One region of the Paenibacillus sp. 19GGS1-52 genome, then DNA from elsewhere that is predicted to be linked to it. Evidence: riboswitches for the same ligand, from Rfam matches in the RefSeq annotation. Region 1 holds a riboswitch; the other holds the start of a gene.
What was found. A riboswitch is a leader RNA that binds a small molecule or an ion and turns the genes downstream of it on or off. The one in region 1 is predicted to bind S-adenosylmethionine.

Region 1 (3,417 bases):
TATGCTTCACGCAATAATTTATCCTTATATTTCTCGAAGAAACGGGTGCCGTCCATATAAAGGACGGCACCCGTTTCTTCTTGTTCGTCCGTTTTTCTTCATAGCCATTCTTTCTTGCGGAAGACAACAAGCATTCCACAGCCTAGCGTTACCATGGCACCAATAACGCCGTAGTAACCATATTTCGTATGGATTTCGGGAATATTTTCAAAGTTCATGCCATAGATTCCGGTAATCACAGTCAGCGGCATGAATATGGTTGTAATCGCCGTAAATACTCTCATAATTTCATTGGCGCGATTGGCGATACTGGATTGGTAGGCTTCACGCAAGTTGCCCATGAGATCGCGGTAGGTCTCAAAGGTTTCAGATATTTTAACTGCATTCTCATAAATATCGCTGAAATACTTTTGCAACTGGTCATCAATCAGGCGGAGGTCTTTTTTGTTCAGAGTGTTGATAACCTCTTTCTGCGGACCCAGCATCTTCTTCAGCCACAGAATTTCGCTTCGCAGACCGATAATTTCGCTGAGATGCGATTTCTTGGTATGCATCAGAATATCTTCTTCAAGCTTCTCTATCCGGACTTCAATTCGGTCGCCAACAGTGAAATAATTATCAACAACAAGGTCGATCAGCAGATACATGAACCGGTCCGGTTCGCTGACCTCCTGTTCCCATAGGATGGGCTTTAGTACGCGCAATTCATTAATTTTTTGTTTGGTCACGGTGATGATGTAATGTCTGCCGAGAAAGATGTTGAGCGAGCGCAGGAAGATTTCTTCATCATCAAAACGGATGCTGTTCACCACAATGAAATAGTGGCTTTCATAAATTTCAATCTTTGGACGTTGATCCTCTTCACTAAGGCAATCCTCCACAGCAAGATCATGCAGATTGAATAAGGGCTGAATCAACATTAAATCCTCTTCATCTGCATCAATCCAATAGAATCCTTCTGTAGGGGGCGTAATAGTCTGTGTAATATCATCAATATTCGTAAAAACCCCTGCATTTACCAGCCGGATTTTCATCTGATTCCACTCCTTCTATCCCTGATCTTCTTCAGGGAAATGCTAATTACAGCACAGAGAAAAAATCAGCTTGGCCGGGGTCATTATGCATGCATAAGGCCAAATGACGGTTCGAGGGCATGAAGAAGAGATGCTCCCGCCGCGGGCAAGCTGATGATAATCCTGTCTGGTTGCTCATTCTGTACATTTAACTGCGAACCTGGGTCGCCATCCATCCTTCTTCTCACCTCTTCTTTTCGTCATTTTGGGGATGAAACACTTGTCTAGTATAACGCCGAGGTATGCCTCTTTCAAGGAAAATTCTTGTCATTTTCAGCACCCTTAAGCATTGTATGGACTTGACGAAAAGGAGGTTCATGATTTAAAGTGAATTTTAAGAAATTAATTGAATACAGCTTAATCTTATCAAGAGCAGGTGGAGGGACTAGCCCGATGAAACCCGGCAACCGGCGTGTGAACGCACGGTGCTAATTCTTGCGGAAGCTTTGCTGGCGTTTTCTTCGCCTAAGCAGAGGTTATCTGGCAGATGAGAGAGGCGCATATGACTGTAGCTATATGACCTTTCTCGTCCCGAGAAGGGTCTTTTTTGTATTATTTTATCCACAATTCGCCTAGCACCAACCAAAAATTCAGCCAAGGAGTGAAAAGTCAATGCCGATCAAAATTCCTGACAGCTTACCGGCAAAAGAAATATTATCCGGAGAAAATATTTTTGTGATGGATGAAAGCCTGGCTTATCATCAGGATATACGTCCATTAAGGATTGCCATATTGAATTTAATGCCCACCAAGGAAACCACAGAAACCCAGTTGCTGCGCTTAATCGGGAACTCACCGCTTCAGGTAGATGTTATACTGCTGCATCCCAGTTCTCATACCTCAAAGAATACATCAGCGGAGCATCTGAAAAGTTTTTATAAAACCTTTGACGAAATCAGCCACCGCCGCTTGGATGGGCTCATCGTTACGGGCGCTCCCGTGGAACAGATGGAGTTCGAGGATGTTACGTATTGGGAAGAACTGCAGAAAATTTTTGAGTGGAGCAAGAAGAATGTAACTTCGACCATGCATATCTGTTGGGCAGCACAGGCAGGATTATACCATCACTTCGGAGTGCGCAAGGAGATCCTACCCGAGAAGTGTTTTGGCGTGTTCCCACATACCTTGGGTGATAACAACTTTAAGCTGCTTCGCGGCTTTGATGAAGTGTTTCATGTGCCACATTCAAGACATACCGATGTCTCCCGTGCAGATATTGAAGCAAATCCGAACCTGCAGATTCTGGCCGAGTCGGAGGAAGCGGGTGTTTATCTGGTAGCAACTGCCGATGGAAAGCAAATTTTTGCTACTGGACACTCCGAGTATGATCCCTTCTCCCTGAAGTGGGAATATGACCGGGACATTTCCAAAGGACTAGAAGTGCCATTACCGAAGCATTACTATCCTAAGGATGATCCTACTCGTACTCCACCTGCCATATGGCGCGCGCATGCTAACTTATTGTTCTCTAATTGGCTCAATTACTATGTATATCAGGAGACCCCTTACGATATTGGTCCGATTATTTAATACTATTTAGGAGGCTTACAGAATGGACGACAAACTCAGGATTGAAAGCAGATTAGCTCAAATTGGTTCGCAGGAAGACCCGGCAACAGGAGCTGTTAATTTTCCCATTTATCAGTCAACGGCTTTTAGGCATCCGCGGTTAGGACAAAGTACAGGGTTTGACTATATTCGCACCAAAAATCCCACCCGCTCCGTGCTGGAGAATGCCGCAGCTGAGCTGGAATCCGGCGACGTTGGCTTTGCTTGCAGCTCCGGTATGGCTGCGTTATCGACAGTCTTCTCTTTATTCGGACAAGGCGACCATCTGGTTGTTTCCCTTGATTTGTATGGTGGAACCTATCGGATGCTGGAACGGATTTTGTCCAAATACGGAATCACTGCCTCCTACGTAGACACTAATGATCTGGAGGCACTAGAAGCCACTCGTCGTCCCAATACTAAAGCCGTATTTATCGAAACACCGACGAATCCGCTGATGATGATTACGGATATTCAGGCGGTGTGTACATGGGCCCGCCAGCATAATATGCTCACGATTGTGGATAATACGCTGCTCACTCCTTTCTTTCAACGGCCTATAGAGCTGGGTGCGGACATTGTTGTCCATAGTGCGACTAAATATTTGGGCGGACATAACGATGTGTTGGCTGGGCTTATAGTAACGAAAGGGAGCGAATTATCAACGGAAATGGCTATGCTGCACAATTCCATTGGTGCTGTACTGGGACCTACTGATAGCTATCAGCTAATGAGAGGCATGAAGACACTGGCGCTGCGGATGGAGCGGCATGAGAGCAATGCGCTGGCATTGGCT
Region 2 (3,417 bases), 3.1 Mb from region 1:
GCCGCCGGTTCAGTTGTGGCCTCTGCTGCTGGTGCATTTGTTGCAGCTGAGTTAGCTGCATTATTGGTTGTATTATTGTTGCCGCAAGCCGCAAGCACCAACACCAGTGTCAGGCTAAAAAAGGTTAATAATACTTTCTTCATTTGTAAATCCCCCTCAGTTCAGTATGATTTTGTATGAATAAGGTTCTATATGGATGTACCTTATTTCCGGGTAAAATGTTTTACGAGCCGATCACCGGCCATTTGCAATAACTGTACTAGCAATACCATCAGGGCTACAGAGATAATCATAACTTCCTTCTGATAGCGATAATACCCATAACGGATCGCAAGATCGCCCAGTCCGCCGCCGCCCACCATACCAGACATAGCTGTATAGGAGACTAAAGTTACTAATGTGATTGTCGCTGCTGCAAACAGACCTGGACGAGCCTCCGGCAGCAGCACGCGTGTTACGATCTGACTTGTCGATGCCCCCATACCTTGAGCTGCCTCAATCACACCACGATCAACTTCGCGCAGTGCCGTCTCTACAAGACGGGCTAAGAAAGGCGAAGCACCAATCACCAGTGCAGGAATCGTACCCAGTACACCAATGGATGTTCCTACGATCGACTTGCTAAAGGGAATTAGGGCCACCATCAGAATGATAAACGGTACTGATCGGAGAATGTTCACTACAAAAGATAATACCGAGTAAATCGCTCTGATAACTGAACTATTTGATCTGCCCCATAAATATAACACAATTCCAAGTGGTAAACCAAGAATAATTGTGAACAATCCGGAATAAGCTAACATTTTTATTGTTGCAAGCGTTGCATCCAGCATTTCTTGCCAATTCAGATCTGCAAAGTTTAAGCTGCCCATTAAGAAATCACCTCCACATCAAGACCTTGGGCTGTTAATTCTGCTATCGTTATCTCGATGGCTGCAGCAGGTCCCTCGAATCGCACAATCAGCTGACCATAGGGTACATCTTTGAGTGTCGAGATGGTTCCTTGCAGAATCGCAAAGTTAACCCCTGTCTCACGAGCTACCTGTGAAAGGGTAGAGTCATATGTTTTTTGCCCGAGGAAGGTAATCTTGACGGCTTGGGAATACTCCCCTGGCTTGGCGTCAATGGCTGCCCGCAGCGGCCCGTCATTTTGCGTTTCACTACGAATAAAATCACGTGTGATCTCATGCTTCGGCTTCAGGAATACCTCTGTGACTTCGCCCTGTTCAACAATTCCACCACCATGAATAACAGCTACCCGATCACAAATACTCTGAATGACGTGCATTTCGTGCGTAATCAGTACAATTGTCAGATGGAACCTCTTATTGATGTCGAGCAGCAGTCGCAAAATGGAATCTGTCGTCTGTGGGTCAAGCGCTGAGGTAGCTTCATCACAGAGTAGTACATCCGGATCACTGGCTAACGCCCGGGCTACGCCTACCCGCTGTTTTTGCCCACCCGATAATTGAGCAGGATACTTATTACTATGTTCTTCAAGCCCTACCAAGGCTAGCAGCTCCTTAACCTTAAGATCAATATCTGCCCTTGCAGATCCGGTAAGCCGCAGTGGAAAGGCAATATTATCATAAACGGTCGCTGAAGACAGCAGATTAAAGTGTTGAAAGATCATCCCAATCTTACGCCGCTGCTCCTGCAGCTGTCCGCGGTTAAGCTTGGTTAATTCCACGCCATCAACCCAGATTTCTCCTTCCGTTGGTCGCTCCAGCAGATTGATGCAGCGGATCAATGTGCTTTTTCCTGCGCCGGAATGTCCGATTACTCCGAATATTTCACCTTTTTGGATGGACAGGTTCAGTCCGGAAAGTGCCGTGGCAGCCTTATCACCTTTTCCATATACCTTTGTTAGACCTCTGATCTCTATCAATCTGTCACCCTCCTAAAAGTTTGTAGCTGCATAGAAAAAGACCTCGTACGATCGGATGCAGATCGCAAGAGGCCCTGTGCGTGTATAGACAATGCCTTCTCATCTGCCAATGACCGCAAAAGTAGCGGCTATTGTAGGAATTAGCACCATGACATTTATATAGAGCCGAGTAAACAGACTGAATATAAATCGGTTGCCGGGCTTCATCGGGCCTATCCCTCCGCCGCTCTCGATAAGATATAGATATGAAATTGATGTCATCGAATGTGAAGTTACAATGCAACCATAAGTATAGTAAGTTTAAGGATTTTTGTCAAAGAGAACTTCCTGTGAGTAACAGGGTCTTGATCTCAGACTTTACCGATTCTTATGCCATTGCTCATTGCTGTACCTGAAAGCCACACTTAAGGATTTACAGACCATCTCCAGCCCTTGCCGCAAATCCTCAAGATGGCTATCCAGATCCTCAAGGTGTATTTTGTCATGTAATCCTTGGTGCCGTTGCCACAGATCATCCTGCATTTCGGCATTCATATAATGAATTTCCGCATTTCGGCGCTTGCGCAGGTTCTCCAGCGGTTCCCGATAATTATTCTTAATATTCTCGAGCTGATCGGCAAGTACAGAGTGCTCTTTCAGCGAATGAAATTGCCGCAGCACCGTAAAATAGGAGAAATGTGCTTTAACTTTAGAGGTATTAAGGTCATACAGACTATTCAGCACCGTTCCGAACTTGTCCAGCAGAGAGAATACACGGATAAACCCATTTTTATAAAAATAAACATACCGCGCATATTCGCCCTGCTCCATAGTCGACATATCGTCCATATATCCCGCAATTACTAATTTTCGATAAAAAGCCGCTGCGAACCAGCTTTGCTCCAGTTCATCCAGAGAAGAGATCAGCCCTCGTGTCCAAACCTCCAGCTTGCGGAATTCATGGTCACGATCCTCATGCATGCTCATTTCCTTACGCAATAGTGCCGCAATTTTGGCCATGTTGTCCATAGCTTCAGCAAGCACACCACTGTTCTTGCGGGGCGGCTCCCCGAGTAATATTCGCAGCATAGCCCATCCTCCTAGAAGTTATATGGAGTTTACACTCCCGCTGAAGTAGTGTTTCCAATTGCGGTCAACCTGCTCCACGATATCCTCGCGTGGGAACAGCTCGTCCGGATATCCCGGCTTCATGCGGGCATCGATTACAATTGGAAGTTTATAGCCGATATGGTGATTCTTCACCTCAGATTCGGCATAAATATCTGTGGCCGGGTTGAAGCGAGTGAACACGCTCCAGAGAAAGGTGGTCTGCGTGCGAACCGTTTCTGCAGCGTTGTCCACCAGAATGACCAGGGGCCAGACGGTATCCGCCTCGCGCAGCGAAGCTACAAGCCGCGAAGGCAACTGTGGGTCCTCTTCATAGGATGCACCAGAAACAGTTAAACAACCACCGCAATACGGAATTGCATTCTGGATTCCAGAAAGGAGCCCCTCTTCATAGCTGCGGGGTAAATCCCGAATCGGGCTGC

Region 2: it holds a riboswitch for S-adenosylmethionine, as region 1 does, so the genes downstream of both, H1230_RS06250 (methionine ABC transporter ATP-binding protein) here and metA (homoserine O-acetyltransferase MetA) in region 1, are expected to answer to the same signal.

The regions. Positions count from the first base shown of each region.
Region 1 covers NZ_CP059724.1:5,098,370-5,101,786, reverse strand. The annotation lists gene corA (magnesium/cobalt transporter CorA) at 99-1,034, opposite strand; SAM riboswitch class I at 1,434-1,567, shown strand; gene metA (homoserine O-acetyltransferase MetA) at 1,686-2,603, shown strand; gene H1230_RS23705 (aminotransferase class I/II-fold pyridoxal phosphate-dependent enzyme) at 2,626-3,417, shown strand, end outside.
Region 2 covers NZ_CP059724.1:1,345,127-1,348,543, reverse strand. The annotation lists gene H1230_RS06260 (MetQ/NlpA family ABC transporter substrate-binding protein) at 1-143, opposite strand, end outside; gene H1230_RS06255 (methionine ABC transporter permease) at 204-872, opposite strand; gene H1230_RS06250 (methionine ABC transporter ATP-binding protein) at 872-1,888, opposite strand; SAM riboswitch class I at 1,985-2,127, opposite strand; gene H1230_RS06245 (Cthe_2314 family HEPN domain-containing protein) at 2,246-2,956, opposite strand; gene H1230_RS06240 (UbiD family decarboxylase) at 2,975-3,417, opposite strand, start outside.